3 regions of the Streptomyces sp. NPDC047049 genome follow, and region 1 is predicted to be linked to each of the others. Evidence: riboswitches for the same ligand, from Rfam matches in the RefSeq annotation. Region 1 holds a riboswitch; each other region holds the start of a gene.
The links. A riboswitch is a leader RNA that binds a small molecule or an ion and turns the genes downstream of it on or off. The one in region 1 is predicted to bind thiamine pyrophosphate.
Positions count from the first base shown of each region.

Region 2: another riboswitch for thiamine pyrophosphate. It lies ahead of ABZ851_RS18415 (thiamine ABC transporter substrate-binding protein); the one in region 1 lies ahead of thiC (phosphomethylpyrimidine synthase ThiC).
Region 3: another riboswitch for thiamine pyrophosphate. It lies ahead of thiO (glycine oxidase ThiO); the one in region 1 lies ahead of thiC (phosphomethylpyrimidine synthase ThiC).

Region 1 covers NZ_JBEYVM010000001.1:417,093-427,672, forward strand. Annotated here, with positions in the region: gene ABZ851_RS01980 (cytochrome ubiquinol oxidase subunit I) at 1-991, opposite strand, end outside; gene hisC (histidinol-phosphate transaminase) at 1,318-2,397, opposite strand; gene ABZ851_RS01990 (LacI family DNA-binding transcriptional regulator) at 2,804-3,904, shown strand; gene ABZ851_RS01995 (metallophosphoesterase) at 4,156-5,283, shown strand; gene ABZ851_RS02000 (hypothetical protein) at 5,513-6,397, shown strand; gene thiC (phosphomethylpyrimidine synthase ThiC) at 6,573-8,357, opposite strand; TPP riboswitch at 8,351-8,507, opposite strand; gene ABZ851_RS02010 (YibE/F family protein) at 8,577-9,983, shown strand; gene ABZ851_RS02015 (SsgA family sporulation/cell division regulator) at 10,186-10,580, opposite strand, start outside.
Region 2 covers NZ_JBEYVM010000007.1:90,213-100,792, reverse strand. Annotated here, with positions in the region: gene ABZ851_RS18430 (copper oxidase) at 1-893, opposite strand, end outside; gene ABZ851_RS18425 (DUF4231 domain-containing protein) at 1,066-1,974, opposite strand; gene rlmN (23S rRNA (adenine(2503)-C(2))-methyltransferase RlmN) at 2,383-3,489, shown strand; TPP riboswitch at 3,525-3,647, shown strand; gene ABZ851_RS18415 (thiamine ABC transporter substrate-binding protein) at 3,751-4,824, shown strand; gene ABZ851_RS18410 (iron ABC transporter permease) at 4,878-6,530, shown strand; gene ABZ851_RS18405 (ABC transporter ATP-binding protein) at 6,531-7,604, shown strand; gene ABZ851_RS18400 (hypothetical protein) at 7,771-8,700, opposite strand; gene ABZ851_RS18395 (Rossmann fold nucleotide-binding protein) at 8,895-10,049, opposite strand; gene ABZ851_RS18390 (MarR family transcriptional regulator) at 10,060-10,467, opposite strand.
Region 3 covers NZ_JBEYVM010000008.1:275,004-285,583, forward strand. Annotated here, with positions in the region: gene ABZ851_RS20710 (Rv2175c family DNA-binding protein) at 1-145, opposite strand, end outside; gene ABZ851_RS20715 (FAD-dependent oxidoreductase) at 273-1,514, opposite strand; TPP riboswitch at 1,670-1,782, shown strand; gene thiO (glycine oxidase ThiO) at 1,780-3,033, shown strand; gene thiS (sulfur carrier protein ThiS) at 3,030-3,257, shown strand; gene ABZ851_RS20730 (thiazole synthase) at 3,267-4,124, shown strand; gene pknB (Stk1 family PASTA domain-containing Ser/Thr kinase) at 4,380-6,320, shown strand; gene ABZ851_RS20740 (deoxyribonuclease IV) at 6,386-7,279, shown strand; gene ABZ851_RS20745 (sulfite oxidase-like oxidoreductase) at 7,301-7,933, opposite strand; gene bfr (bacterioferritin) at 8,079-8,555, shown strand; gene ABZ851_RS20755 ((2Fe-2S)-binding protein) at 8,626-8,880, opposite strand; gene ABZ851_RS20760 (class II 3-deoxy-7-phosphoheptulonate synthase) at 9,055-10,404, opposite strand.

The DNA of each region.
Region 1 (10,580 bases):
CCGGGATGTTGGGCCGGTAGTCGCCGGGCCCGAACTTCTGCTGCTCGGACTTGTTGACGTCGTTGATGCCGGGGACCGGCGAGCTGAAGTCGTTGTGCGCGAGGAAGGACAGCAGGCCGGGTATCTCGATGGCGACCGTGTTGTGCCCCTTGTCGACATCGCCGTAGGCGAAGACCGAGAACGGCGCGGGCTGTTCCTTGTCCCACAGCGCCTCGGCCGCGGCCATCTTCATCGGCTGCTGCTTGAACATGACCTTGCCGAGCGAGTCACCACTGACCGCGGTGAGGATGCCCGAGATGACCAGCGTGATCAGCCCGAGTCGCAGCGACGTCCGCATGACCTTGATGTGCTTTTTGCGCATCAGGTGGAAGGCGGCGATACCGACCATGAACGCGGCGCCGGTGAGGAAGGCCGCGGTCAGCGTGTGGAAGGCGACGACCAGGGTGGTGTCCTGGGTCAGCACCTTCCAGAAGTCCGTCAGCTCGGCACGGCCGTTCGCGGCGTTGTACTTGTAGCCGACCGGGTGCTGCATCCAGGAGTTCGCCGCGAGGATGAAGTACGCCGACAGGAGCGTGCCGATCGAGACCATCCACATGCAGAAGCAGTGGATCTTCTTCGGCAGCTTGTCCCAGCCGAAGATCCACAGGCCGATGAAGGTCGACTCGAAGAAGAACGCGATGAGTGCCTCGAAGGCCAGCGGGGCGCCGAAGACGTCCCCGACGAACCGCGAGTAGGCGGACCAGTTCATCCCGAACTGGAACTCCTGGACGATGCCGGTGACGACACCCATCGCGATATTGATCAGAAACAGCTTGCCCCAGAACTTGGTGGCCTTGAGGTACTTCTCCTTGCCCGTGCGTACCCATGCGGTCTCGAGTCCGGCCACCAGAGCGGCGAGGGAGATCGTCAGGGGGACGAACAGGAAGTGGTAGACGGTGGTGATGCCGAATTGCCATCGCGCCAGAGTCTCTGGCGCCAACGCCAGTTCCATGCCGTGCTCCTTACGTCGCCGTTGCACTACGGCAATGCCCTGTATGCGCCACATAAAGTGGCCCATACGGGACGCGCTTGTGAACGCGTTCACATTCACAAGCAATTATCTCCTATGGGTCTCGGCCATTTCTGCCGGGGGGTACGTGACCGCGGTCACGCCCGACCGTCGGGCGCCACCACGCCCTTCACCTGCCACGATGCCGGTCCGTCCCGCCCGTGGGCGGCGCACCCCGGCGCCCGTCCGCAGCGGCGAGAAAGCGCGCCTCATGCAGAAGGCCGCGGGTCAGCGGACCCACGGCCTCGGCACACCCGTCCGACGACGGGTTACAGCGCCTTGCGGAACTCCTCCGCGGCCTGCAGGAACAGGTCCATCGCCGGGCCCTCGCCGATCGTCACCCGTACGCCCTCGCCGGGGAACGGCCGCACGACCACACCGGCCCGCTCGCAGGCCGCCGCGAAGTCGGTCGTCCGGTCCCCCAGCCGCAGCCAGACGAAGTTCGCCTGCGATTCGGGGACCGTCCAGCCCTGCCCCAGCAGACCGTCCACCACCCGCGCCCGCTCGGCCACCAGGGCGTCGACCCGCTCCAGCAGCGCCGCCTCGCTGCGCAGCGACGCCACCGCCGCCTCCTGCGCCAGCTGGCTCACCCCGAACGGCACCGCCGTCTTGCGCAGCGCCGCGGCCACCGGCTCATGGGCCACCGCGAAGCCGACCCGCAGGCCCGCCAGGCCGTACGCCTTGGAGAAGGTGCGCAGCACACACACATTGGGCCGGTCGCGGTAGAGCTCGATGCCGTCCGGCACCTGGGGATCGCGCACGAACTCGCAGTACGCCTCGTCCAGCACCACCAGCACATCACTCGGCACCCGGTCCAGGAAGGACTCCAGCTCCGCACGGCGGACAACGGTGCCGGTGGGGTTGTTGGGGTTGCAGACAAAGATCAACCGAGTCCGGTCGGTGACCGCGGCGAGCATGGCGTCCAGGTCGTGCACCTCACCGGAGGTCAGCGGGACCTGCACGGACGTGGCGCCGGAGACCTGGGTGACGATCGGGTAGGCCTCGAACGACCGCCAGGCGTAGATCACTTCATCGCCGGGCCCGGCCGTCGACTGGACCAGCTGCTGGGCCACCCCGACCGATCCGGTGCCGGTCGCCAGGTGCTCCAGGGGCACCGAGAACCGCTCGGACAGCTCCGCCATCAGGCCCGTGCAGGCCATGTCCGGGTAACGGTTGAAGGCGCCGGCGGCGGTCACCGCGCTCTCCAGGACACCCGGCAGCGGCGGATAGGGGTTCTCGTTGGAGGACAGCTTGTACGTGACGGGGCCGCCGGCCGCCGCCGGCCGGCCCGGCTTGTAGGTGGGGATGCCGTCCAGCGCAGCACGCAGCTTCGGGGTCTTCTCGCTCACCGCAGGTCCTCCTCGACCGTCCTGCCTCTTCTCCAATACTGCACACCTTATGAGGATTGACCCGTTCGGCGGCAGCCCCCGGCCCGTCGCCCGGCCCGCCCACACGCCTCGGTCCGGCACCGGGGAAGCCCCGCGCGGAGCCTCCAGGGGGCGCCGTCCGGTTCGACGTGCGCCGGTGGCTCACTCCGTGGCGCGCGTCCCCCGTCAAGGTGACTTGAGGCCACTTCGGGACCCGAACCGATCGACAGGCAAACGCGCCATCCCTCCCACGAAATGATCACCCATTGCGCCAACTCCCTTTTCTTTCATGATAATTGAGCGCTTCTAGCCGTGCAGAAACGTGCCTCTCCACAGCCCTCACCCAAGCCCCGCGAATGGCCCTAATGAGCCCTACTATCGGCTCGCCATGACAGCAGCAGGGAAGCATCAGGTGAGCCGGTCGACCGGTCGCCGGCTGGGGCGGGCGGGCATCCGGGACGTGGCCGCCGCAGCCGGGGTGTCGATCACGACTGTCTCCGACGCGCTCAACGGCAAGGGCCGGCTTCCGGACGCCACCCGTAGCCATGTCCGCGAGGTGGCCGACCGGCTGGGTTACCGCCCGTCCGCAGCCGCCCGCACCCTCCGTACGGGCAAGTCGGGGCTCCTCGGCCTGACCGTGACCACGTACGGGGACGAACCTTTCACCTTCACCGAGTTCGCGTACTTCGCCGAGATGGCCAGAGCGGCCACCTCCGCGGCCCTGGCCCGGGGCTATGCGCTGGTCATCCTCCCCGCGACCTCCCGACACGACGTGTGGTCCAACGTCGCCCTGGACGGCACCGTCGTCATCGACCCCGCCGACGGCGACCCCGTCGTCACCGAGCTCGTCCGGCACGGCATCCCCGTCGTCTCCGACGGCCGCCCGGGCGGCACGCTGCCCGTCACCGGCTGGGTCGACAACGATCACGAGGCGGCCGTCCTCGGTCTGCTCGACCATCTCGCCGACGCCGGCGCCCGTCGCATCGGCCTGCTCACGGGCAACACCACCGACACCTACACCCGCCTGTCGACCACCGCCTATCTGCACTGGTGCGAGCGGGTCGGCCAGGACCCGGTGTACGAGTCCTACCCGGCACACGACCCGTGCGCCGGGGCCGTCGCCGCCGACCGGCTGCTGGCCCGCCCGGACCGCCCGGACGCCGTCTACGGGCTCTTCGACCCCAACGGCACGGACCTGCTCGCCGCCGCCCGGCGCTACGGCCTGAGAGTGCCGGAGGACCTGCTGCTGGTCTGCTGCAGCGAGTCCACCCTCTATGCCGCCACCGAACCGCCCGTCACCACGCTGTCCCTCAAACCGCGCCGCATCGGCACCGCCGTCGTACAGATCCTCATCGACGCCATCGAAGGGCTCGACAACGGCCGGCCCGTCGAACAGGTGATACCGACCGATCTGATCGTCCGGGCCTCGTCGCAGCGGCGCCCCCCGAGAACGACCATCAGCCCGCCGCGAGGGCCCACCGGCGACTGAGCGTGCTCCCACATACGAGCGACGGTGTGATCACTTCTACGAGGAAAAAACAGGGCGATCCCGGGATAAATCCGCTGCGAATGCCGGGCTTCGGCGGATTGATCACCCCCGGGTGCGTCACAACCCGCGATCGGCATTCCTATGATGGGCGCACGACACCGCGGACCGCCGTCGACCAGGCAAAGGTCCGAGAGGTGCACGGCGGCGCGACGGTGGAGGGGTCGATGACTCAGGGGGCCAGTCAGGGACCCATGGTGTGGACCATGGCGGGAGAAACTCCGGCGTCTGTTCCGCCGCCAGGAGTTCCCTCCGGCACGTCCGCCGGGTCCCCCGTGCCGCCTGCCGGCCCGCCGCTCCACCTGCCCGCCGGCACCCCGGCCGCGCCTCCCGCCGCACCCCCCGTGGTGCCGCCTGCCGCGCCGCCCGCCGAGCTGCCCGAGGAGTACACGCCGACCGCGCGTGACCTCCCGGTCATCGAGCCCGGGCGCACGGACACCCTCATCGACCACCCCGCCGTCGTCCCGGTGCCCGAACCGGCCCAGGACCCCGACGCGCCCGAGGGCATGGGGCCCCTGTATGTCGTCGGTGATGTGCACGGCTACTACGACGAGCTGCGCGAGGCGCTTGCCGCCGAGGGCCTGATCGACGCCGACGGCAACTGGGCGGCCGGCAATGCCCGGCTCTGGTTCCTCGGCGACTTCACCGACCGCGGCCCGGACGGCATCGGCGTCATCGACCTCGTCATGCAGCTCTCAGCAGAGGCCGCGGCGGCCGGCGGCTACTGCAAGGCCCTGATGGGCAACCACGAACTCCTGCTGCTGGGGGCCAAGCGGTTCGGCGACACCCCCGTACAGTCCGGCGCGGGCACCGCCTCCTTCCAGGCGGCCTGGCTCCTCAACGGCGGCCAGAAGACCGATATGGACCGTCTGGAGGACCACCACCTCCAGTGGATGGCCCGCCTGGACGCCGTGATGGAGGAGGACGGGCATCTGCTCGTGCACTCCGACACCACTGCCTACCTCGAATACGGCGACTCCATCGAGGCCGTCAACGACACCGTCCACGACGTGCTCACCCGCAGCGACGCGGACGAAGTCTGGGATCTGTTCCGCAAGTTCACCAAACGCTTCGCCTTCCGCGACGAGGACGGCTCGGACGCCGTACGCGAACTCCTCGATGCCTATGGCGGCGACCGCGTCGTACACGGCCACAGCCCGATCCCCTATCTGCTGGGCGAGGTCGGCACCGAGGAGGGCGAGAGCGAAAGCGTGGCGGTCGACGGTCCGCATGTCTACGCGGACGGTCTGGCCATCGCCATGGACGGCGGTATCACCATGGCCGGAAAGCTTTTGGTCGTTCAACTTCCGCTGGCCGGCTGAACGTTATCGGGGCAGGCGTACGGAAGAGCGGACGGCGGGCGGACGGCACACCGCAGGGGTCGGCACGGGCGGAATCCGGTCGTGGCATTACTCAAATTCCGTAAACTCTCTGTCACCCCGCGCCGCAGTCGCTCTACCATCGGACTATCCGTAGCAGGCTCTCCTCCGTTTCCGCCCACTGCCCGGCCAACGCCGGCCGTACGGCCCTACGGAGCATCGGGGGATCCACATGAACAGCGCTCCGCACCTGCTGAACGAGGACCGCGCGGAATTCGCGCGGATCCTTGATGAGGCGCTGCGTACCGCCGCATACCGCCCGGACGACTTCACCGCCGCCACGGGAAATCACCTCAACAACGAGCAGTTGCGCACGATGGCGCTCAGCGCGACCACCGCCATCGCCGCGTGCGCCACGGCCGAATACCAACGCTATGTACAGCTCCGCACCGAGTGGCGCACACCGACACCCGCGTCCTCCCCCGTCGCGGCGGGCGACGGGGAGCAGAGCCTGGCGGCCGACGGGAGACCGGGACCGGCCACCGCCATGGCCCCGGGCGAGGCCGAAACCGCCGGCGCCGGGCTCACCGCCATGGTCGCCGTCCTCGCGCCCGTCCTCGCCGGCATCGCCGCGGTGCTCTTCCTCCTCCTCGGTTATGTGCTGCGCGCCATCAGCACCGACAAGTCCTTGGCGCAGCCACTGATCAACGTCGGCTGGATCTTCGCGGCACTGACCGCCGCGGGGACCCTGGTCGCGATGGCCGGACTCCTCGTCACCGCGGTGCGCAACGGCTCGTCCCCCCAGGTCGCCAGAGCCGGCGAACTGGGCGAGGTGCTGGACGACGCCCGTGAGGAGTGGCGCCGCGCCCTCCTGGAGCGCGGTGTGCTGCCCTTTCTCCGTGAGGCCCTGGCCGACCCCACGGCCACTCCGGACGACGACCCGGTCCGCTATGTCCCGCGCCGCACTCCACCGCCCGAAAGCCGGATCCCCACCCTCGGCTACACCCGCCCCGAGTTCACCAGCCCCGACAGCGGCTCTTCGGGTTCCCGCCCGCGCTACTCCAGCCCGGACTTCACCAGCCCGGATTACGGGGGACCGGAGCACCGGACGGATTAGGGCCCGGGGCGGCGGCCCGGCGCCCTGAGGGGCACCGGAGGACGGGCATCGCCGCACCGTGGGCAGGCGGAAGGCCCCCGCCTTTCGGTGGGGGCCTTCTTCCAGAGGCGGCCGAAGGAGCGGCGTCCGGGCGTCCGAAGCAGCGAGGCCCGAAGGAACGCCGTCCGAAGGCGGGCTACTCCGCGAGTGGCAGATACACGCGGTTGCCCGCGGCCGCGAACTCCTTCGACTTCTCGGCCATTCCGGCCTCGGGGTCGATCGCCAGGTCACCCCCGTGTTCACGGCGGATGTCCTGGCTGATCTTCATCGAGCAGAACTTCGGGCCGCACATCGAGCAGAAGTGGGCCGTCTTCGCCGGCTCGGCGGGCAGCGTTTCGTCGTGGAAGGCGCGGGCCGTGTCCGGGTCGAGGGCCAGGTTGAACTGGTCCTCCCAGCGGAACTCGAAGCGGGCATCGGAGAGCGCGTCATCCCATTCCTGGGCGCCCGGGTGCCCCTTGGCCAGGTCTGCCGCATGAGCCGCGATCTTGTACGTGATGACGCCGGTCTTGACGTCGTCGCGGTCCGGGAGGCCCAGATGCTCCTTGGGCGTGACGTAGCAGAGCATGGCGGTGCCCCACCACGCGATCATCGCCGCTCCGATACCGGAGGTGATGTGGTCGTAGGCGGGGGCGATATCGGTGGTCAGCGGGCCGAGTGTGTAGAACGGGGCCTCCTCGCAGATCTCCTGCTGGAGGTCGATGTTCTCCTTGATCTTGTGCATCGGGACGTGTCCCGGGCCCTCGATCATCGTCTGCACGCCGTGCCGCTTGGCGATGGTGTTCAGCTCACCGAGCGTCCGCAGCTCCGCGAACTGCGCCTCGTCGTTGGCGTCCGCGATGGACCCGGGCCGCAGGCCGTCACCGAGCGAGTAGGTGACGTCGTACGAGGCAAGGATCTCGCAGAGCTCCTCGAAGTGCGTGTAGAGGAACGACTCCTTGTGGTGCGCCAGGCACCAGGCCGCCATGATCGAGCCGCCTCGCGAGACGATGCCGGTCTTACGGCGGGCCGTCAGGGGCACGTAACGGAGCAGCACACCGGCGTGCACCGTCATGTAGTCGACGCCCTGTTCGGCCTGCTCGATGACGGTGTCCTTGTAGATCTCCCAGGTCAGCTCCTCGGCCTTGCCGTCGACCTTCTCCAGTGCCTGGTAGAGGGGCACGGTGCCGATGGGGACGGGGGAGTTGCGCAGCACCCATTCCCGGGTGGTGTGGATATTGCGCCCGGTGGAGAGGTCCATGACCGTATCGGCGCCCCAGCGAGTCGCCCAGGTCATCTTCTCCACCTCCTCCTCGATGGAGGAAGTGACCGCCGAATTGCCGATGTTGGCGTTCACCTTCACCAGGAAGTTCTTGCCGATGATCATCGGCTCGATCTCCGGGTGGTTGATGTTCGACGGCAGGACCGCGCGTCCGGCCGCAATCTCGTCGCGGACGAACTCGGGGGTGACGTTCTCGCGGAGGGCGACATACTCCATCTCCGCGGTGATCTCGCCGCGCTGCGCGTAGGCGAGCTGGGTGACCGCGGCGCCGTCACGGCCGCGGCGCGGCTGGCGGGGGCGGCCCGGGAAGACAGCGTCGAGGTTCTTGAGCCCGCCGCGCGGCGAGGTGTGCTTGAGGCCGTCGTCCTCGGGCCGCAGGGGACGCCCCGCGTACTCCTCGGTGTCGCCGCGGGCGATGATCCAGTTCTCCCGCAGCGGCGCCAGACCACGACGGACGTCGGTATCGATATGGGGATCAGTGTACGGCCCTGACGTGTCGTAGAGCGTCACGTCGTTGCCGTTGGTGAGGTGCACCCGCCGGACCGGGACCCGAAGATCGGGGCGCGATCCGGAGACATAGCCCTTGTGCCAGCCGATCTGCGGCTCACTGCTGCCGCCGGCACCGTTTCCGTTTTCGGGCGTGCGTGCATCCTGCAGAGTCATGAGACCCAACTCCCTACGCCGGCATTACCCGGTAACAGGTTCAGCGGTCGACGCAGCGGCATTCGTCCCTGGGCGTTTCACGTGAAACGCCGCCGGGACGAAGGTCAGCGCCCTCTCAGCCCGGTGCTCCGAGCTCCCGCGATTGCAAAGGTGGCACCACGGTAGCGGCCGATGCGCCGGAGTGAACAGGGGGCCCCGAGTTCTTGCAATGATCGGGTGGTGAGCCCACACGAGTCCCGCCACCCTGCCGCCGTGCACTCACACGCGCACGGCCATGGCCCTGCCGCGCCCGTCTCCCGGCATCTGCGCAAGGTCATCGCGGCAGTACTGATCCCCTTTGCCGCCGCGGTGGCCGTCGGTCTGGTCGTGCTCTGGCCGGGCGGCGCACCTCCCCACAAGCCGTCCGGCGTCGGCTTCGACCAGCCCACGGAGCAGGCCCGAGTCATCAAAGTGGCGGAGGTGAACTGCGCGGACGTCCATGCCGAGCAGCAGCCCCAGCCCCCCTCCTCTACAGGACAGCCACCGGCCGGGGGAGGGACCAAGGGCAAGCCGTGTCAGCAGGCGACGATCAAGGTCACCACGGGAGAGAACGCCGGACGCACCTTCCAGGCGGTGGTGACGCCGGACGCCCTGCGGCACTACACCACCGGCCAGGAGGTGGTGGTGGCGTACTCCCCCAAGGCGCCGAAGGATCTGCAGTATGCGGTCAGCGATGTCGACCGGACTGTCCCGATGTGGGTACTGGCCGCCCTCTTCGCATGCGCGGTGGTGATCGTCGGCCGACTGCGTGGCGTACTGGCGCTGGTGGCGCTGGCGGCCAGCTTTGTGGTCCTGACGCTGTTCATCCTCCCGGCGATCCTGCAGGGTTCCAACCCGCTGGTGGTGGCAGTGGTCGGGGGAAGCGCGATCATGCTGATCGCGCTGTATCTGTGCCATGGCCTGACGGCCCGTACGTCGGTGGCCGTACTCGGCACGCTCGCCTCGCTGCTGCTGATCGGACTGCTCGGGTCGGTGTTCATCAACTGGGCGCTGCTGACCGGCAATACGGACGATACGACGGGGCTGGTGCACGGCCTGTACCCCGACATCGAGATCCGCGGCCTGCTGCTCGCCGGGATCATCATCGGGTCGCTGGGTGTGCTCGACGACGTGACGGTGACGCAGACCGCCGCGGTCTGGGAGCTCAGGGAGGCCGACCCGTCGGCCGGCTGGCGCAAGCTCTACGGCGCCGCCATGCGGATCGGCCGGGACCACATCGCGTCCGTCGTCAACACCCTTGTGCTGGCCTACGCGGGCGCCGCACTGCCCTTGCTTTTGCTGTTCTCGATCGCACAGAGCAGTGTCGGCACGGTTGCCACGAGCGAAGTGGTCGCCGAGGAGGTCATCCGCACGCTCGTGGGCAGCATCGGGCTGGTTGCCGCAGTGCCGCTGACGACGTTGCTGGCGGCACTGGTGGTCTCGGCGGACCGGAAGGGGCCGGGCACACCGGGCGGCGACGGCGGGCCCGGAGTCGTCCGGCAATCCGGGGCGGATTCCGGGGCCGTGGTGGGTGCCGGCATGCCGAAGTGCGCCACGGAGAGCCGCACGAGCCGTCGCGGGGGACGCGGCAGGCGCCGTAAGCGGTGAGGGGACGCAGGGACGGCTTCCGCCCCCTCCTCGGGCCGGTGCCGCGAGAGGTGCGGATGCGGACGGGCTGACGGGCCGACGGCTGGAGGACGATGGCAGGCAGGCGGCACGGACGGGCGGTACGGCTAGGGGAGGCGCCGGGTACGCGGGTGGCCCGGCGCACCCGTAGGGCGTCGGCGTGGACGGGGCGACCGGGGCGGGGTCAGCCGGCCGGTGCCTCCGTGAGGATCTGGTCCAGCACGGCCTCCAGGGTGTCGCAGACCTCTTCCTTGCCCAGAGGTACGAGCCGGTCCGTACGGTCGAGGAAGGCGACCAGTGGCGCCGCGCTGACCCGGAACAGCGCGCGTTCGGCGCCGACTTGAAGGCTGATGAAGACATCACTGAGGTGCGCGGGGGAGGCCGGCTCGATACGCACATCCCCCTCACCGGACGGCCGGCTCAGCCCGTCCAGCAGCAGCTCTCGACCGAACGCCCAGGTCACGGGCGCATCGCCGGGCAGATCGAAGGTGAGGCGGACGGCGTACGGATCGGCGCTGGCGAAGTCCAGCTCCACCGGAATCCGGAACGCGAGCTCCTCCGAAACGACGAAGCTCATGA
Region 2 (10,580 bases), on a different contig from region 1:
TCCTCGCCCTCCCTCTGGGCCATGGTGTAGGCGAGTGAGCCGTCCCGGTGGAAGGTCCGGTCCTGCAGGATGAGGGGGACCTCGAATTCGCCTCGCGGCAGCCCGAGCCGTTCGTCGGCGGGGTCACGGATGAGGTAGAGACCGGCGAGGCCCGCATAGACGTTGACGCTGGTCATCCCCATGGCGTGATCGTGATACCAGAGCATGCACGAGCGGTCGTGATTGGTGTAGGCGCAGATCGCTTCGTTGGGCTTGACCCGGCCCGGGTCCAGGGTGGTGTAGGACTCGGCGTGGAAGCCGTCCGGGCTGAAGGAATGCAGCGGCATGCCGTCGGATTGCGGTGCCGTGAAACCGCCGTGCTGGTGCACGACGTTCCACACGTTGATAGGCGGCGGAAAAGGCGGTGCGCTCTTGTAGGGAGGCGGAGGGCTCGGGGCGAGCTGAGGGTCCCCGCTGCGAATACTGTCGATCACGGATGGGAACAGGTGGGTGGTCGGCAGCTCGTTGCGGTATTTGACGACCGTCGGGTGGTCTCGGGTCACGCTGAGGGTCGGCCCCAGATAGCCCATGCCGATCGGCTTGCGGGGATCGTGCGGGTTCGTGGCCCAGTAGCCCCATACGGTGGCCGGCGCGAGATCCCGGTGGAAGCGCCATGAGCCCTGCCGCATCGTGATCTCGTAGTAGTCGGCGCCCGGATACACGGAAGGATCCGAAATGGCCGTCACCGGCCTGGGCAGCGGATCGACGTACCTCTCCAGTGGAGGGGTCTGCGGCACCGCGCTGTCCGCGGACCCTGTCCCGTGAACCGGCGACGCATCGTCCTGAGCTCCCAGGACGCCCCGTGAGAGCAGCATGCCCGCGCCCCCCAAAGCGCCGGCCGTGGCGCCGGCCATGAGGAATTTCCTTCGCCCGAACATCGTCTCCAGCCTTCTGTCGCCACCCGTGACGCCCAAAGGGGTACAGGGCTGGTTCGGAACGTTGCTGGAGCACGCCGGTCCGGTCCGCGAACGCCACTCATTGAGCCGATCTCAGGAGAAATTCGGCACGGCCGACGGAAAGAGCTCTTCAGCCTGTCAGTCCCACGTTGCCCGTACGGCCCGACGCCCACATGGTGTGCTCTCGTGAGATGGCGGCTTCCGCCTGGTCGACGAATTTGCCCCAGGACTCCGCGTCCGCGGATTCATCCGTGAGAGAGAGAATGTGCCTGATCTCCCGCGCGGTCAGGCTGTATGCGGAGGCTTCTGTCTCCAGCCGCTGTGCCTGGAACCATGCGGTGACTCCGGCAACTCCCGCACTGACCACACCGAGCAAATCGATGGAAACCACGCCGTATGCCTTCACCGCACCGGCGACGACGCCGATCATTTCCCCGGCAAGAGCAACACTCCGCCAGGTACGGGACTGCCTGTCGCGCAGTTTGGCCATCCTCGCGTACCACTCGACTTGTTCCATCAGGCGATTGCTTTTGTAGGTCGCGATGCGCTCGTCTCTGCCGGCGGCCCGGCAGCGTTCCATCGCCTCGTTGACGTCGAGTCCGGCAGACACGTCGACGATATCGAGACCGAGGCTGATCTCCCGGAGTCTGTTGATGAAGAGACGCCGGGCCTCGACCGCCGGCATGGATTCAGGGAAGGGGTCTCCGCACACCGCGTAGCGCCAGGCTAGCGTCTTGCATGATTCGGCGGCGGCCCGGCACTCGTACCAGCGCCGCTCATCTCGTTGCTCCACGATGTAGAGCCGGACCAGGATGGAGGAAATGAAAGCCAAGGAGGCGACAAGACCCGCCCAGTCGATCCCGTTACCGCGGAATTTGAGCGTCGTGGTGCCGACGGCTGCCGCCAGGAATAACAGAAGGAGTGTCAGGCGGAGTTGACCGAAATAGCGGCGCTTCGAGCGAATGGAGCCTGTGTCAGCATCTCGGAAAAAGGGCGGAAGCTGATGCCAGGTGAAGCTGTCGCTGCCGGGACCGGTCATCAGGCTTCCTTGAGTAGGTAGGACAGTCAACATGCCATGCTAGCCGACCAGTTGATGCTGCCGCGGCAGGAATCCTGCTCGTCCTCGTGGGAGGCCGGCCCGCCCGTCTCGCTCCGGAAGCGGCGCGGACAGCAGGGGCCGGGTCGTCAGGACATCAACAGCAGTGAACGGCAGCAGGAATGCGCGTGACGGCAAAGAAGCGCCGGCGTCATTTGTTCGCTCCCGGCCCCGTGACCATGCCGACAATGCGGCCGCGTGGGATTGCCGATCTTGGTGGCTTCCCGGCGGCTCTTGGCGTGTGGATCGATGACGCGGTCGGTCGTCCATGACAGAGGACAACAGCGGGTGACCGCCCGTTCACCGCTCCGACCTGGGCTCCCGTAAACGATCTGCCACACTGGACGCACCATGCCTGCACCCGGAGAACTCACTTTCGTCGCGCCGCGCGGGGCCAAGAAGCCTCCGCGGCACCTTGCCGATCTCAGTCCCGTCGAGCGTCGCGAAGCGGTGGCCGCGATCGGGGAGAAGCCGTTTCGCGCCAAGCAGCTGTCGCAGCACTACTTCGCCCGCTATGCGCACGACCCGGCGCAGTGGACCGACATCCCGGCGGCGGCGCGCGAGAAGCTGGCGGCCGAGCTGCTGCCGGACCTGATGAAGGTCGTCCGGCACATCTCGTGTGACGACGACACCACGCGCAAGACGCTGTGGAAGATGCACGACGGCACGCTCGTCGAGTCCGTGCTGATGCGCTACCCGGACCGGGTCACCATGTGCATCTCCTCGCAGGCCGGGTGCGGAATGAACTGCCCGTTCTGCGCGACGGGGCAGGCGGGCCTGGACCGTAACCTGTCGACCGCCGAGATCGTGCACCAGATCGTCGACGGGATGCGTGCGCTGCGCGACGGCGAGGTGCCGGGCGGGCCCGCGCGGCTGTCGAACATCGTCTTCATGGGGATGGGCGAGCCGCTCGCCAACTACAAGCGGGTGGTCGGGGCGATCCGGCGGCTGACCGACCCCGAGCCCGACGGGCTGGGGCTGTCCCAGCGGGGGATCACCGTCTCGACGGTCGGGCTGGTGCCGGCGATGCTGCGGTTCGCCGATGAAGGATTCAAGTGCCGGCTGGCGGTGTCGCTGCATGCGCCCGATGACGAGCTGCGCGACACCCTGGTGCCCGTCAACACGCGCTGGAAGGTGCGTGAGGTGCTGGACGCCGCCTGGGAGTACGCGGAGAAGTCCGGGCGGCGGATCTCGATCGAGTATGCGCTGATCCGGGACATCAACGACCAGGCGTGGCGTGGTGACCTGCTGGGACGGCTGCTGAAGGGCAAGCGCGTCCATGTGAACCTCATTCCGCTGAATCCGACGCCCGGATCGAAGTGGACCGCCTCGCGCCCCGAGGACGAGCGGGCGTTCGTCCAGGCCATCGAGGCACACGGCGTACCGGTGACCGTCCGCGACACCCGCGGCCAGGAGATCGACGGCGCCTGCGGCCAGCTCGCGGCCTCGGAACGCTGACCGCCCGCTGGTACTGTGTGATCGAACAAATGCACCACATCCGACAGGGGAGCGCCACAGCGCTGAGAGTGCGGAAGCGTCGTAGACCTCTACGGTGCCCGCAGACCCTTGAACCTCGCCCGGGTCATTCCGGGTAGGAAGTTCGGTCGTCACTCATGCTGTTGCGCCCCGCCCGGGGTCCGCGCCCTGCGTCCTCGGACGCAGAGAGCCGTGGGCACCGGGCGGGGCCGCGTCTCTTCCTGGCCAGCCAGGAGGAAATCAGTGAGCACCACGAGCAGAATCACCGCCACGGCGGTCGTCGCCGCGGTCGGCATGTCGGCGCTGGCCGCCTGCGGCGGCCCGGACGGGGGCGCGGACGCCAAGACCGTCACGCTCGTCAGCCATGACTCGTTCAACGTCTCCAAATCGGTCCTGAGCGCCTTCGAGAAGGAGAGCGGCTACAAGGTCAGGATCCTCAAGGGCGGGGATGCCGGGAAGGCCGTCAACCAGGCGATCCTGTCCAAGGGCAATCCACAGGGCGATGTGTTCTTCGGTATCGACAACACGCTGCTCTCGCGCGGGCTGCACGAAGGGCTCTTCAGCCCGTACCGGGCCAAGGGGCTGGCGGACGTGCCGGCCGGGCTGCAGCTCGACAAGGGCGAGCACCGCGTCACCCCGCTCGACTACGGCGACATCTGCGTCAACTACGACCGCGGCTACTTCGCCCGGCACAAGACCCCGCCGCCCAAGACCTTCGACGATCTGCTCAAGCCCCGGTACAAGGGGCTGCTCGTGACGGAGAACTCCGCCACCTCCTCCCCGGGGCTCGCCTTCCAGCTCGGCACCATCGCGAAGTACGGGCCGGCCGGCTGGCAGAACTACTGGAAGAAGCTCAAGGCCAATGGCGTCGAGGTCGTCGACGGCTGGGAACAGGCGTACTACGAGCGGTTCACGGGATCCGCGGCCGGCAAGCGCAAGGGCGACAAGCCGCTGGTGGTCTCCTACGCCTCCAGCCCGCCGGCCGAGGTGCTGGGCAAGAAGCCCGCGCCCAAGGAGGCGCCGACCGGGATCGCGACGGGCACCTGCTTCCGCCAGATCGAATTCGGCGGCCTGCTCAAGGGAGCGGAGAACGAGAAGGGCGGCAAGGCGCTGCTGGACTTCTTGCTGACCAAGAAGTTCCAGGAGGACGTACCGCTGCAGATGTTCGTCAACCCGGCACGTGAGGACGCCACGGTGCCGCAGCTGTTCACCAAGTACGGCACGAAGATCGACAAGCCCACGACGCTGCCGCCCGGGACGATCACCAAGAACCGCGAACAGTGGATCAAGCAGTGGTCCTCGCTCGTTCTGAAGTAGTCCGCGGCCGGCGCCCGCGGCCCGTACGGGGAACGGCGGCGCGGCTCGGCCTGATGGCGGTGCCGCTCGCCTTCTTCGCGCTGTTCTTCGCCTATCCGGTGGTGGCGATCGTCGGACGCGGGCTCAAGGACGGCGGGCGGTGGCAGCTCGGCCGGTTCGGTGCTGTGCTGAGCGACCCGGACATCGTCCATGTGCTGTGGTTCACCGTCTGGCAGGCGGCGGCCTCCACGGGGCTGACCCTGCTGATCGCGCTGCCCGGTGCCTATGTCTTCGCGCGGTTCGACTTCCCCGGCAAGCAAGTGCTGCGGGCCGTGGTGGCGGTGCCGTTCGTGCTGCCGACCGTCGTCGTCGGCTCGGCCTTCCTGGCGCTGGCGGGACGGGGCGGGCTGCTGGACGACCTCTGGGGCCTGCGCCTGGACACCTCGGTGTGGGCGATCCTGCTCGCGCATGTGTTCTTCAACTACGCCGTGGTCGTCCGGACCGTCGGCGGGCTCTGGGCCCAGCTCGACCCGCGTCAGGAAGAGGCGGCGCGGATGCTGGGGGCCGGACGGTTCGCGGCCTGGCGGAGGGTGACCCTGCCCGCCCTGGGGCCCGCCGTCGCGGCCGCCGCGCTCATGGTCTTCCTCTTCACCTTCACCTCCTTCGGGGTGGTGCAGATTCTCGGCGGGCCCACCTTCGCGACGCTGGAGGTGGAGATCTACCGGCAGACCGCGGAGTTCCTGGACCTGCCGGCGGCCGCCGTCCTCACCATGGTCCAGTTCGCGGCGGTGCTGGGCGTGCTGGCGCTGCACGCCTGGACGGTGCGCCGCCGGGAAAGTGCCCTGCGGCTCGTGCCGGCCTCGCAGACCGCCCACCGGCCGCGCGGCCGCGCCCAGTGGACGCTGCTGTGGGGGACGCTCGCCGTCATCACCGTCCTGCTCATCGTGCCGCTCCTCGTCCTCGTGGAGCGGTCGTTCGCCGGGCCGGACGGCTACGGAGCGGTGTTCTACACCTCGCTGCGGTCGGCCGCGAACGCCGACAGCACCTTCGCTGTCGCGCCCCTGGACGCCCTGTGGAACTCCCTCGCCTACGGGGCTGCCGCCACGGCGATCGCGCTGGTGGTGGGCGGACTGGCGGCCGCCGCGCTGACCCTCCCCCGGCTGGGCAGGGGCCCGTCCGGGCGGACGGCCCTGGTCAGCCGGTTCGTCCGGGGCTTCGACGCCCTGCTGATGCTGCCCCTGGGGGTGTCCGCGGTGACCGTCGGGTTCGGATTCCTGATCAGTCTCGACACGCCGCCGCTCGACCTGCGCGCGTCGTGGTGGCTGGTGCCGCTCGCCCAGGCGCTGGTGGGGGTGCCGTTCGTGGTCCGGACGATGCTGCCGGTCCTGCGAGCGGTCGACGGACGGCTGCGGGAGGCGGCCGCCGTGCTCGGTGCCTCGCCGTGGCGGGTGTGGCGCGAGGTCGACCTGCCGATGGTGCGGCGGGCCCTGCTGATCGCCGCAGGCTTCGCCTTCGCCGTCTCCCTCGGCGAGTTCGGCGCGACGGTCTTCATCGCGCGGCCGGACCAGCCGACGCTGCCGGTCGCCGTGGCACGTCTGCTGGGACGTGCGGGAGAGCTCAACTACGGGCAGGCGATGGCCCTGTCGACCCTCTTGATGGTGGTGTGCGCCGGTGCCCTGCTGGTACTTGAGCGCCTGCGCCCCGTCGACCACTCCGGGGAGTTCTAGATGACGGCACGGGCCGGGACCACGGCGCAGGAACTGCTGCGGCTGGGCGGGGTGACCGTCCGCTTCGGTACGGCGGGACGCCCCGCGCTGGACGCGGTGGATCTGGACGTCGCCGCGCACGAAATCGTGTGCGTCCTGGGGCCGAGCGGCAGTGGCAAGTCCACCCTGCTGAGGGTGGTCGCCGGGCTCCAACAGGCCGACGCGGGAGCGGTGTTGCTGGAGGGGCGGGAGCAGTCCGGGGTGCCGGCCCACCGGCGCGGGGTCGGCCTGATGTTCCAGGACCACCAGCTCTTCCCGCAGCACGACGTCGAGGGCAATGTCGCCTTCGGGCTGCGGATGCGGCGTTCCGCACGCGCCGAGCGGGAGCGCACGGTCGCCGGACTGCTGGACCTCGTCGGCCTGCCGGGCGCCCAGCGGCGCGCCGTGGCCTCGCTGTCCGGCGGCGAACAGCAGCGGGTCGCGCTGGCCCGCGCGCTGGCCCCCCGCCCCCGCCTGCTGATGCTGGACGAACCCCTCGGCCAGCTCGACCGCGGGCTGCGCGAACGGCTGGTCGTCGAACTCCGCCGCCTCTTTCGTGAATTGGGCACCACCGTACTGGCGGTCACCCACGACCAGGGAGAGGCCTTTGCGCTCGCCGACCGGGTCGTGGTGATGCAGGACGGCCGGATCGCACAGACCGGCACCCCGTTGGAGGTCTGGCAGCAGCCCGCCACCGAATTCGTCGCCCGCTTCCTCGGCTTCGACAACGTGGTCGCGGCGACGGTGCAGGGCGAGGCCGCTGCCACCCCCTGGGGCAAGGTGCCGGTCCCGGACGGTACGGCGGACGGGTCGTGCCGCCTGCTCGTCCGCCCGGCCGGGGTACGGCTGACCGCCGCCCCCGAGGGGCTGCCCTGTAAGGTCACGGCCCGTACCTTCCGTGGCACCCATGTCGCGCTGCTGCTCCAGCCGGCCGCCGGGCCCCAGGTGGAGGCGGCCTGCGCACTGCGGGACGCGCCGGAGGCGGGGGAGCGGGTGGGCATCTCGTTCGCGGCACAGGACGTGGTGGTGCTGGGCGCGCCGGATGCGGCGGGCTGATCACCTCGGATACGACGCGCTGACCGTGATCACATCGGAGCCGAGGGGCTGATCCTGCCGGAGCCGGCGGGCTGATCACGCCGGATGCCGCGGGCCGGTCACGTGGAGCGGGTCCCTGGGCTCCCCGGGGCACGGAGCCGGGGCCCGGGGCGTGAGGCGCGGGGGCTCAGCGCGCCGCCATTTCCGTCCGCGCCCCCTCCGCCGTCGGCGCGCCGGGCCCGTCCCCCGGCTCCGGCTCACCGAACCAGGCGACGGCGACGGCGCCCGCCACGGCCACCACGAACCCGAGGGCGGCGACCCAGGCGAAGCCGGGACGTGAGGAGTCGCCCAGCCACAGCACCCCGAGAATGCCCGGGACCACCGTCTCGCCCACCACCAGCGCGGCCGTGGCGCCGTTCACCGAGCCGATCTGCAGGGCGACGGTGTGCAGGTACATGCCCCCGATTCCGGCCACCAGAATGGCGTACAGGGCGGGGTCGCCGAGCAGCGACGGCAGGTGGAAGGGGCCCACGCCGTTCAGCACGCGTACGCCGACCCCGAGCGCACCGAAGCCCAGGCCGGAGAGCAGGCCTGCGAGGATCGCGGCCCGTCCCCCGAGCAGCCGCACGATCAGAGTGCCGCCGAGCATGAGCACGACGGAAACGGCGAGCAGCCACCAGTGGGCGGCGATCGGGGTGTGGCCGCTGCCTTCCGGCCCGGCGGCCGTGGCCAGCAGCACCAACGCCCCGCACACCACGCCGATGGAGCTCCACTCGGCCCGGGAGAGCCGGACCCCGAGGAGCTTGATGCTCAGCACCGCCGTGATCACGAGGTTGGCGCTGATCACGGTCTGGGAGAGGAACAGCGGCAGCAGCCTGGCGGCCAGCGCACCGAGCCCGAACCCCAGGAAATCCAGCACCGTGCCGACCATGAACTCCCAGGTCACGGCCGCCTTCGCGGTCGACGACAGGCTGGGGCCGCCGTGCTGGGTGACACCGGTGGTGGAGGCCTTGGCCGCCTCCCGGCGGGCGGATTTGCGGGAGCCCACCGCCTGCAGGACCGATCCCGTGCCGTAGCAGGCCGACGCCGCCACGGCCGTCAGAAGACCGATGATCACCAAGAGCTCCGTTCGCCCGCTGTCTCAATCCATCTGTTACGTGCACCATCTGTTACGTGCCCGGCCTGCCAGACGCGCATTTCGGGACGGGAGTTGCCTCGCCGGTCGAACCCGCCGTCCGGCCGGCCGGGGGAGGCCGTGCCGGGGCGCGATCCCCCGGTACGGCACGGCGCGGGCGAAGGACCGCCGGTGGGTCAGGAAACGACCTCGGACCGGAGGCGGGACAGTGCCTCGGGAGCTTCGTCCACCGAGTCGACCAGGGCGATCCTGGCCGCCATGGGACGGTCCGCCGCGAGTGCCTGGAGCAGTGGCCAGGTGGGAAGCGTCTCGGTCCAGTGCTCGCGGTTCACCAGCACCATCGGGGTCGGCTCGCCCCGTGACCCGTAGTAGTTGGGCGTCGCGTTGTCGAAGATCTCCTGTACGGTCCCGGCCGCGCCCGGGAGGAAGACCACGCCCGCGTTGGAGCGCGCCAGCAGGCCGTCCTCGCGTACCGCGTTGACGAAGTACTTCGCTATGTGGGTCGCGAAGACGTTCGGCGGCTCATGGCCGTAGAACCAGGTGGGAATGCCGACCGAGACCCCGCCGCCCGGCCGGTCGTGCCGGATGCCGAAGGCGGCCCGCGCCCACTCGGTGATCGACTCGGTGAAGTGCGGTGCCTTGGCGAGACGTTCCAGCGCCGCGTCGAGCATGCCGTCCTCGAAGGGCGCGGTGTACGCCCCGAGGTTCGCCGCCTCCATCGCGCCGGGGCCGCCGCCCGTCGCGACGGTCAGGCCGTCCCGGGTGAGCCGGCGGCCGAGCCGGGCCGCGCCCGCGTAGTCCGCTCCATCGCGCCGCAGGGCGTGGCCGCCCATGATGCCCACCACCTGTGCGCCGGCGAGGTGTTCGTCGAGGGCGTCCGAGACGGCGTCGTCGTGGATGCTGCGCAGCATCGAGGCGAAGATGTCGCCGTCCGACTTGGTCTCCTGGTACCAGTGGTACGCGCGGGCGTCCGGGGTGGCGTCGTAGCCGGCCTCGGCCAGCCGCGCGAAGAGTTCGTCCGGGCCGTACAGGCTGCCACGGTAGGGGTCGAACGGCAGGTCCGGTACGGGCGGGAAGACCAGGGAGCCCCCGGCCCGTATCTTGGCGGCGGCGTCCGGCTCCATGACGCAGCCGAGGAACACCGACTCCGTGGTGTCCGTGCTGAGCAGCGCGAACGTACGGTCCGTCAGGTCGACCGACTGGACGCGGTGTCCGGCGAGACTGCCGGCGGTGACCACCCGGTCGAACTCGGCGAGGGATTCGATTTCGTGGTCGCGGTTGTCGTCGTGGGCCGGGAAGCGGCGGGACGCTGAAGACTCTGCATTCGACACGCCCGTCATGTTAGGACCGCAGCGACGCCACCAGAGGACCGAGGTGCCCGTCCGCGGCCGCCGCGTCGAGCGCGGCGCGCAGTGCGCCGTCGTAGGTCGGACGCGCCTGCGCGTGGACGTCCCGGCCCTCATCCGTGATCACGCTGTATACCCCGCGCCGGTCGTCGGGGCACAGGTCGCGGCGGGTCAGGCCGGACGACTCCAGGCGGGAGGCCAGGCGGCTCACGGAGCTCTGGTTGAGGCCGATGAGGTCGGCGAGCTCCTGCATGCGCAGCTCGCCGTCGTCCGCGTGGGCCAGCCTGGCGAGGGCGCGGTACTCGGACAGCCCGATGCCGTGGTGCTGCTGCAGGGCCTTCGCCAACTCCTGCTCGACGCGTGTGTGCAGTGCTCCGAGCCGGTCCCAGTGCTCCGCGTCCATCGCTCTCCGCCTTCTTCTGCCGTGTGCCGACGGGCCCTTGACAGCAGGGTACATGCAGCGGAAACTAATGCATGCGCATGCAAGTGATGCAGGTGCATGGAACTGAGGGGGAG
Region 3 (10,580 bases), on a different contig from region 1:
TCTCGCCGCGGCGCACCGCGATCAGCTGGCCCTCCTTGACCAGCTGCCGGACCCGCGTCACCTCGACGCCGAGCTGTTCGGCGATGTCGGGGAGGGTGAGCCAGGCGGGGACGAGTCCATCGATGTTTGCGTCAATCTCGGTCACAGGACAAGCCTGCCACCTCCCACTGACAGCCGGTAGCCGGGCATCGCCATCGGAGGCCCGCTGCACACCGGAGGGTGACGGCCGGCGCCCGGCCGGCCACCACCGGTCACCGCGCTCCGGCATCCGGCTACAGCGCCGCGGCCTTCAGCGGCACCGACGCATTCGCGGCCCGCTCCCGGTCCAGGGCGACGCCCCGCTCGATCAGCTTGCGCCCCTGTGCGAGGTCCCGGGGCCGCCCCACGGCCAGCAGCGCGACGAGCCGTCCCTCCCGCAGCCAGATCACCGACCAGGCGGCCCCCGCCGGGTCACCGCGCCAGACCAGCTCGTCGGCGGCCCCGTGGTGCCCCACGTACTGCACGAACCGGCCGAACTGCTCCGACCAGAAGTACGGGACGGGGTCGTAGACCACCCCTTCCGCCTCGCCGCGGGCGATGTTCTCGGCGACCGTGCGCGGGCCCTGGAGGGCGTTGTCCCAGTGGTGGATCAGCAGGCGGGCGCCGTAGCGGGCCGACGGGAAGGAGGCGCAGTCGCCGACCGCGTAGACATCGGGCACGGAGGTGCGCAGCTGCTCGTCGGCCAGTACGGAGCCGTCCCGCGGCGAGAGCTCGACGCCCGAGCCGGCCAGCCAGCCGGTCGCGGGGCGGGCGCCGATCCCGATGACCACCGCGTCCGCGGGCAGCACCGTGCCGTCGTCGAGGGTGACCGCGCCCGCCGTGACGGAGGCGACCCGGGCGCCGGTGCGCAGCTCGGCGCCCGCGTCCGCGTACCAGCCGGTCATATGGGCGGCGACCTCGGCGGGCAGCGCGCCGGCCAGCGGGCGGTCGGCGGCCTCGACGACGGTGACCGCGCAGCCCGCCTCGCGCGCCGCGGTGGCGAACTCGGCGCCGATCCAGCCGGCCCCGACGACCACGATCTCGTGCTGGGCGGCGAGCACCGGACGCAGCCGTTCGGCGTCGTCCAGGGTGCGCAGCAGATGGACGCCGGGCAGTCCCTCGCTGCCGGGCAGCACGATCGGCTCGGCGCCGGTCGCCAGGACCGCGTAGTCGTAGGGGACCGGGCCCTCGGCCGTCTCGATCACACGGGCGTCCGGCACCAGGCCGGTGACCGGGCGGCTGAGGTGGAGGGTGATGCCGAGCGCTGCGAAGTCGACGTCGAAGGCGGAGCCCTCGGCCTTGCCCAGCAGTACCGCCTTGGACAGCGGCGGACGGTCGTAGGGCCGGTGGGGCTCGTCGCCGAGGAGCGTGATCGCGCCGGGCCAGCCGTGTTCGCGCAGGGCGACCGCGGTCTGCACACCCGCGATTCCGGCGCCGGCGATCACGACGTGCGGCGTGCGGTCAGGGGCCTGGGAGGACTTGCTCTGCTCGCTCACCCGATCACTCTAGGACGGGGTGTGAGGCGGCTCGCAGCAGCGCGCAAGGAGATCTCTGACACAGCGTCACCGTCCGGGCGGCCCGGGGCGCGGGCCCCGGGAGGCCGGGGGCGCTCTCTTACGGTGCCTCGCGGCCCCGTATTAGGGTGACGGATACACGCACTCGCGGGAGCCCGGACGCACCGGGCTGAGAGGGAGGCTGGCCGGCCTCCGACCGTACGAACCTGATCCGGGTCATGCCGGCGAAGGGAGGGGCTGGACGCCCATGCACGCAACCGCCACCCGCTCACAACCCACCCCGCGGAGCCCTGATGTGCTGGTCATCGGCGGCGGCATCATCGGTCTGGTCACGGCCTGGCGGGCGGCCGTCCGCGGGCTGAGCGCCGCGGTGGCCGACTCCGCGCCCGGGGGCGGCGCCGCCCGGGTCGCGGCCGGGATGCTGGCCGCGGTCACCGAGCTCCACTACGGCGAGCAGACCCTGCTGGGCCTCAACCTCGCCTCCGCCCGGCGCTACCCCCGCTTCGTCGAAGAGCTGGAGGAGGCCGCGGGACTGCCCGTCGGCTACCGGCGGTGCGGCACCCTGGCCGTCGCGCTGGACGCCGACGACCGCGCCCACCTGCGCGACCTGCACGCCCTGCAGACCCGCTCGGGGCTGGAGTCGCAGTGGCTCACGGGGCGCGAGTGCCGGCGGCTGGAGCCGATGCTGGCCCCCGGGGTGCGCGGCGGTCTGCGGGTGGACGGCGACCACCAGGTCGATCCGCGCCGGCTGGCGAGCGCGCTGGCGACCGCCTGCGAGCGCTCCGGGGTGGCGTTCCACCGGAGCCGGGCCGTGCGGCTGACGGTCGACGGCGGCCGGGCCGCCGGCGCCGAACTCGCCGACGGCACCCGGATCGCGGCCGGCCAGGTCGTACTGGCCGCGGGGAGCTGGAGCGGCCGGCTCGACGGCGTGCCCGACGCGATCCTGCCGCAGGTGCGCCCCGTCAAGGGCCAGGTACTGCGGCTGCGGCTGCCGGAGATGCCCGCCGGCAGCCCCGCCTTCCTCTCCCGCACCGTACGGGCGGTCGTCCGCGGCGGCCCGCTCTACCTGGTCCCGCGCGAGAGCGGCGAACTGGTCGTCGGCGCCACCAGCGAGGAGCTGGGCTGGGACACCACCGTGACCGCCGGCGGGGTCTACGAGCTGCTGCGCGACGCCCACGAGCTGGTCCCCGGCATCACCGAGCTCCCGCTCGTCGAGACCTGCGCCGGACTGCGCCCCGGCTCCCCCGACAACGCCCCGATGCTCGGGCCGACCGCACTGCCCGGCCTCCACCTCGCCACCGGCCACTTCCGCAACGGAGTGCTGCTCACCCCCGTCACCGGTGACGCGATGGCCGAGGTACTGGCCACCGGCCTCCTTCCCGAGGAGGCCCGCCCCTTCTCCCCCGCACGCTTCTCCCCCGCGCCGGAACGGCCCGGGGGGACCCCGATCGCCGCGCCGGGAACCGAGCGCACCCGTGCCCCCCAGGAGCAGCCCGTATGAACGCCGCCCCACCCGCCCCCACCGTCTCGGTGTCCGTCAACGGGGAGCGCCGCGAGATTCCCGCCGGCCTGACCCTCGACCGGCTCGTCGCGACGCTGTCCCAGGCGCCCGCCGGGGTGGCCGCGGCGGTCAATGAGACCGTGGTGCCCCGGAGCGGGTGGCCCGCCACTTCGCTCGCCGACGGCGACCGCGTCGAGGTGCTGACCGCGGTCCAGGGAGGCTGATCCGCAGACATGACCGACACCTCAGCGCTCCGGGGAGCGGCCCCCGCGTCCGACGGCGGCTTCGCCACGGCCGGCGACCCCGCCCCCCTCACCCTCGCCGGCACCACCTTCACGTCCCGCCTGATCATGGGCACCGGTGGCGCACCCAGCCTCGACGTCCTGGAGCGGGCGCTGCTCGCCTCCGGTACGGAGCTGACCACGGTCGCCATGCGGCGGCTGGATCCGACCGTGCAGGGCTCGGTGCTGTCCGTACTGGAGCGCCACAAGATCAAGGTGCTGCCGAACACCGCGGGCTGCTTCACCGCGGGCGAAGCGGTGCTCACCGCCCGGCTCGCCCGGGAAGCGCTCGGCACGGACTGGGTCAAGCTGGAGGTGGTCGCCGACGAGCGCACCCTGCTGCCCGACCCGATCGAGCTGCTGGACGCCGCCGAGACCCTGGTGGACGACGGTTTCACCGTGCTGCCCTACACCAACGACGATCCGGTACTGGCCCGCAAGCTGGAGGACGTGGGCTGCGCCGCGATCATGCCGCTGGGCTCGCCGATCGGCTCCGGCCTGGGCATCCGCAACCCCCACAACTTCCAGCTGATCACCGAGCGGGCCGGCGTCCCCGTCATCCTCGACGCGGGCGCAGGCACGGCGTCGGACGCCGCACTGGCCATGGAGCTGGGCTGCGCGGCCGTGATGCTGGCGTCCGCGGTGACCCGCGCCCAGGAACCCGAGCTGATGGCCTCCGCGATGCGCCACGCCGTCACGGCGGGCCGCCTGGCGTTTTGCGCGGGGCGCATTCCGCGGCGCCACTTCGCGTTGGCGTCGTCCCCGACGCAGGGGGTGCCGGAGTTCGACCCTGAGCGGCCGGCGTTCTGAGTTTTCTGGCCTTCCCGCCGGTCCGCTGCGCTTTGCCTCGGGCCGTTTTTGGCTTTCCCGCCATGGGGGTTGTTCGCCGTTGCTCCCCCACTGCCTAAAGGGCGTGGGAGGTACCCCCAGCGGCGGGCGGGGTCCGCGCAGCGGCACCGCCCGCCGCCAGGCGCAACGGCGAGAAAGCCAAAAACGTGGGCCACAGGCAAAGCGCAGCGGAACGGCGGGAAAGCCAAAACGCGAGGAACGATAGACTCGTCTCCCGTGGATACCACCCTCCAGGACCCGCTCGTGGGCCAGCTGCTCGACGGCCGTTATCGCGTCCAGGCGCGCATCGCCGCAGGCGGGATGGCCACGGTCTACCAGGCCATGGACACCCGGCTCGACCGCGTGCTCGCGCTGAAGGTGATGCACCCGGGCCTCGCCACGGACGGGGCGTTCGTCGAGCGCTTCATCCGCGAGGCGAAGTCGGTCGCGCGGTTGTCGCATCCGAATGTGGTGGGTGTCTTCGACCAGGGCACGGACGGTACGTACGTGTATCTGGCCATGGAGTACGTCGCGGGCTGCACGCTGCGCGACGTGCTGCGCGAGCGGGGCGCCCTGCAGCCGCGGGCCGCGCTGGACATCCTGGAGCCGATCCTGGCAGCCCTGGGGGCCGCGCACCGTGCCGGGCTGGTGCACCGCGACATGAAGCCCGAGAACGTCCTGATCGGCGACGACGGCCGGGTCAAGGTCGCCGACTTCGGGCTGGTGCGGGCGGTGGACACCAACACCACCGCGTCGACCGGCTCGGTGCTGGGCACCGTCTCCTACCTGGCTCCCGAGCAGCTGGAGCACGGCACCGCGGACGCCCGGGTCGATGTCTACGCCTGCGGTGTGGTGCTCTACGAGATGCTGACCGGCGGCAAGCCGCACACCGGCGGCACCGTGGCGCAGATCCTCTACCAGCATCTGCACGAGGACGTGCTGCCGCCGTCCGGGCTGGTGCCCGGTCTCGCACCGCAGCTGGACGAGCTGGTCGCGCTGGCCTGCGCCCGCGAGCCGCAGCTGCGGCCGCAGGACGCGGTGGTGCTGCTGGCCCGGGCGCAGGAGGCCCGCGCACAGCTGACCGACGCCCAGCTGGATGTCGTACCGCCGGAGGCCAGGGACCTGGCCGCGGGGGGTGCGGTCGACGACTTCGCGCGTACGGACGTGATACCCCGCACCGACGGCGCGGCGGAGCTGAACCGCACCAGCCGGCTGGAGGTGCCGACGGCCTCCGAGCAGACCACCCGGCTGCGGCCGGTGCCCGCCGAGGAGGCACCCCGCCGCGGGCTCCGGCGGCGGCCGCTCGTCACCGTCATCGCGGCCGTTCTGCTGATCCTCGGGGTCGGTACGGGCGTCTGGTACATCACCGAAGGCCAGTTCACCACCGTTCCCCCGGTGCTGGAGATGACACAGGCCAAGGCCGAGAAGACCCTGCGGGACGACGGGCTGGGCGTGAAGGTGGTGCGCGGCTTCAGCTCGAACGTGGAGCGCGGGCACGTCATGAAGACGGCTCCGGCGACCGGCAAGCAGATCCGTGGCACCGGCACGGTCACCGTCACCATCTCCCGCGGACCGGAGATCGTCGAGGTCCCGGACCTGTCCGGCACTCCGGTCGCCGACGCCAAGCGCAAGCTGCGCGACCGCGGGCTGGTGCCGGCCACCGTCACCCGGCAGTTCAACGACGAGGTGGCCAAGGGCTCGGTGATCCGTACGGACCCGGCTGCCGGGACCAAGCGGCGGCCCGATACGGGCGTGGGGCTGACGGTCAGCCGCGGCAGCGCGGTCGAGGTGCCCGGCGTGCTCGGCAGCGACCGCGCGGACGCGGCGAACACGCTGCGCGAGGCCGGTTTCCAGGTGCGCTTCGCCGACGAGCCGGTGTTCTCCACCCAGGACAAGGGCACCGTCGCCCGGCAGACCCCGGCCGAGGGCAAGAGTCTCGGCAAGGGCGACACGGTCACCCTCACGCTCTCCAAGGGGCCGGAGATGATCGCCGTCCCGAACGTCACCGGCAAGAACGTCGATGACGCCAAGAAGCAGCTGACGGATCTGGGCTTCCAGGTCGAGGTGAAGAAGCCGTTCTTCTTCCCGAAGGACACGGTCGACAGCCAGTCCGTCGAGCCCGGGAAGCAGGCGCCGAAGGGCGGCACGATCACCATCGAGCTCAAGGGCGGGCTGTAAGCCCCGCCGTCCGTGCCCCACGGCTGCCGTCCGGCGGTCGTGGGGCACCTGGCACCCTGGGGAGGGTGAGTACCTTCCCCGAGGGCGCCGCGCAGCGCGCCCGTGCACGCAACCCGGTCGGCGGCCATGTTCCGGTGGCCGGCGGCCTGGCCAAGACCGGTCTTCCCTACGCCCGGGAGATGGGCGACGAGGTCGTCCAGGTCTTCGTGGCCAATCCGCGCGGCTGGGCGACGCTGCCCGGCAGCCCCGGACAGGACGAGGCGTTCCGGGCGGCCTGCGCCGAGGAGGGGATTCCGGTGTATGTCCATGCGCCGTATCTGATCAACTTCGGTTCGCACACCGAGGCGACCGTCGACAAGTCCGTGGACTCATTGCGCCACTCGCTGCGCCGCGGCCGGGAGATCGGCGCGCTGGGCGTGGTCGTGCACACCGGTTCGGCGACCGGCGGGCGGCCGCGTGAGACCGCGATGGCGCAGGTCAGAGAGCGGATGCGGCCGTTGCTCGATGAGCTGACGCACCCGGACGACCCCTGGTTGCTGCTGGAGCCGACGGCCGGGCAGGGGGCGTCGCTGTGTGCGCTGGCGGAAGATCTCGGTCCGTACTTCGACGCGCTGGACCGGCACCCCAAGCTGGGGATCTGCCTCGACACCTGTCATGCGTTCGCGGCCGGGCACGACATGGCGGCGCCGGGCGGCACGAAGGCGCTGCTGGACGAGCTGGTGGAGGTCGCCGGCGAGGGCCGGCTGAGGCTGATCCACGCCAATGACTCCAAGGATGTCGTCGGCGCCCACAAGGACAGGCACGAGAACATCGGCGCGGGTCACATCGGTGCGGAGCCGTTCGGTGAGCTGTTCCGGCACCCGGCGACGGAGGGTGTGCCGCTGGTGGTCGAGACCCCGGGCGGTAAGGAGGGGCACGCGGCGGACGTGGCCCGGCTCAAGGAGCTGCGCGGGACCTGAGCCCCGTCCCGGGTGCCGGGATCAGAGCTCGGGGCCGTCCCCGGGCTCCTCCTGGTATGAGTAGCGCTGCTCCCGCCAGGGGTCGCCCAGGTTGTGGTAGCCGCGTTCCTCCCAGAAGCCGCGGCGGTCGGCCCGCATGTACTCGATGCCGCGGACCCACTTGGGGCCTTTCCAGGCGTACAGGTGCGGAACGATCAGGCGGACCGGGAAGCCGTGCTCCGCGGTGAGGAGTTCACCCGAGCGGTGTGTGGCGAAGAGGCATTTCTCCGCGGCGAAATCCTCGATCCGCACATTCGAACTGAAGCCGTACTCGGCCCACACCATGACATGGGTGACATCGGGGGCCGGCGGTGCGAGTTCGAGGATCGTTCGGGTGCACACTCCGCCCCATTCGGCTCCCAGCATGCTGAATTTCGTTACGCAGTGCATATCGGCAACGACCGTGGTGTACGGCAGCGCCGTGAATTCCTCGTGCGACCAGCAGTGTTTCGCGCCGTCGGCGGTGGCGCCAAAAGCCCGGAACTCCCAGCGTTCGGCGCGGAACTTCGGCACCGGCCCGTAATGCGTCACCGGCCAGCCCCGCTGCAACCGCTGTCCCGGAGGCAGCTGAGGTTGCTCCTCTTCGCGGCTTTCCGGCTGACCCATGCCCTCCATGGTGTCAGACCGGAAGGGGTGCCGATGACCAGGCAGGGAGGGATTCGGGCAACTCGCACTAAGCGTGCACTTACTGGACGCCCCGCTCCGGGCGGTGCGAGGATGCGGCACCTGCCCAGTTCTCGCGTGGAAGGAGCCCGCAGCCATGCAGGGCGACCCCGAGGTCATCGAATTCCTCAATGAGCAGCTGACCGCCGAGCTCACCGCGATCAACCAGTACTTCCTGCACGCCAAGATGCAGGAGAACTTCGGCTGGACGAAGCTCGCGAAGTACACCCGCTCGGAGTCCTTCGACGAGATGAAGCACGCAGAGATCCTGACGGACCGGATTCTCTTCCTGGAAGCTCTGCCGAATTACCAGCGGCTGTTCCACGTACGGGTGGGCCAGACCGTCACGGAGATGTTCCAGGCCGACCGGCAGATCGAGGTCGAAGCCATCGACCGCCTCAAGCGCGGTATCGAGCTCATGCGCAACAAGGGCGACATCACCTCGGCGAATATCTTCGAGGACATCCTCGCGGACGAGGAGCACCACATCGACTATCTCGACACCCAGCTGGAGCTGGTGGAGAAGCTGGGAGAAGCGCTCTACATCGCCCAGGTCATCGAGCAGCCGAGCTGAGCGAGCGGCCGGATGTCATCCCTCGGCGCGGACCGCACCGGCTGCGGGAGACCCCCGTCACCCCTGAGGACTACGCGGCCTCCGAGAGCGCCGCGGGCCCCACGGCGTCCGCCTCCACGCCCAGCGGTTCGGGCGCACCGCTGTCGATGAGCTCCCGGCGGGGGCAGGCGCCCCGGCCAAGCAGGGACTGGATGCGCTTGACGCAGCCACCGCAGTCGGTGCCGGCCTTGCAGGCCGAGGCGATCTGCCGGGGCGTGCAGGCACCCGTGTCCGCGTGCTCACGGACCTGCTGCTCGGTGATCCCGAAGCAGGAGCAGACGTACACGCGGCTTCACCTTCCGTGGAGTCACCTCACCCCATCCGGCTGATCTTGAGTGAGGTAACCCTTACCTTACCTGGCCCGGCGGGGGCTGCACAACGCAGTGGGGCGCGGATCACAGGATCCGCGCCCCACTGCGTGGTGCCTCTGACCGTCAGCGCAGGTCAGCGGCCGACCGGCTCACTGGTCGCGGTACATCTCCGCCACCAGGAAGGCCAGGTCGAGCGACTGGCTGCGGTTGAGCCGCGGGTCGCAGGCGGTCTCGTAGCGCTGGTGGAGGTCGTCGACGAAGATCTCGTCGCCGCCGCCCACGCACTCGGTGACGTCGTCACCGGTCAGCTCGACGTGGATGCCGCCCGGGTGCGTGCCGAGGCTCTTGTGGACCTCGAAGAAGCCCTTGACCTCGTCCAGCACATCGTCGAAGCGCCGGGTCTTGTGACCGGAGGCCGCCTCGAAGGTGTTGCCGTGCATCGGGTCGCAGATCCAGGCGACCTGCGCACCGGAGGCGGTGACCTTCTCGACCAGCTCGGGGAGCTTGTCGCGGACCTTGTCCGCTCCCATGCGGGTGATGAAGGTCAGCCGGCCCGGCTCCCGCTCCGGGTCGAGGCGCTCGATGAGCGTCAGCGCGTCCTCGGGAGTCGTCGTCGGGCCCAGCTTGACGCCGAGGGGGTTGCGGATGCGCGAGGCGAACTCGATGTGCGCGCCGTCGAGCTGACGGGTGCGCTCGCCGATCCAGACCATGTGGCCGGAGACGTCGTAGAGGTTGCCGGTGCGCGAGTCGACACGGGTCAGCGACGACTCGTAGTCCAGGACCAGCGCCTCGTGGGAGGCGTAGAACTCGACGGTGCGGAACTCCTCCGGGTCCACCCCGCAGGCGTTCATGAAGTTCATCGCGCGGTCGATCTCGCGGGCCAGCGCCTCGTAGCGCTGTCCGGAGGGCGAGGACTTCACGAAGTCCTGGTTCCAGGCGTGCACCTGCCGCAGGTCGGCGTAGCCGCCCGTGGTGAAGGCGCGCACGAGGTTCAGCGTCGCCGCGGAGGCGTGGTACATCCGCTTCAGCCGCTCGGGGTCCGGGATGCGGGCCGCCTCGGTGAACTCGAAGCCGTTGACGGAGTCGCCGCGGTAGGTCGGCAGCGTCACCCCGTCGCGGGTCTCGGTGGGCTTGGAGCGCGGCTTGCTGTACTGGCCGGCGATCCGGCCGACCTTGACCACCGGGACGGACCCGGCGTAGGTCAGGACGGCGCCCATCTGGAGGAGCGTCTTGAGCTTGTTACGGATGTGCTCGGCGGATACGGCGTCGAAGGCCTCCGCGCAGTCGCCGCCCTGAAGCAGGAACGCCTCACCACGGGCGACCGCTCCCAGGCGCTCGCGCAGCTGGTCGCACTCGCCCGCGAAGACGAGCGGCGGATAGGACTCGAGCTCCGCGATCACATCGCGCAGAGCCTTTTGGTCCGGCCAGTCAGGCTGCTGCGCCGCGGGCAGGTCTCGCCAGGTGTGGCCACCGGCGTGGGTTTCAGCGTTCACGGTCACAAGTCCCACATTACGGGGTCCCGTGAGGGTGTCCGTCCGGGCATCCGGACTGTGAGACGCACGGCACCCGGACGTCCGGTAGGGTGCCACCCATGTGCACGCGACCGGCCATGAACATGAACTGGTGGTGGACCGCTCATCCGGCGGCCCACTGATTCGCGCGCACCCACACACTT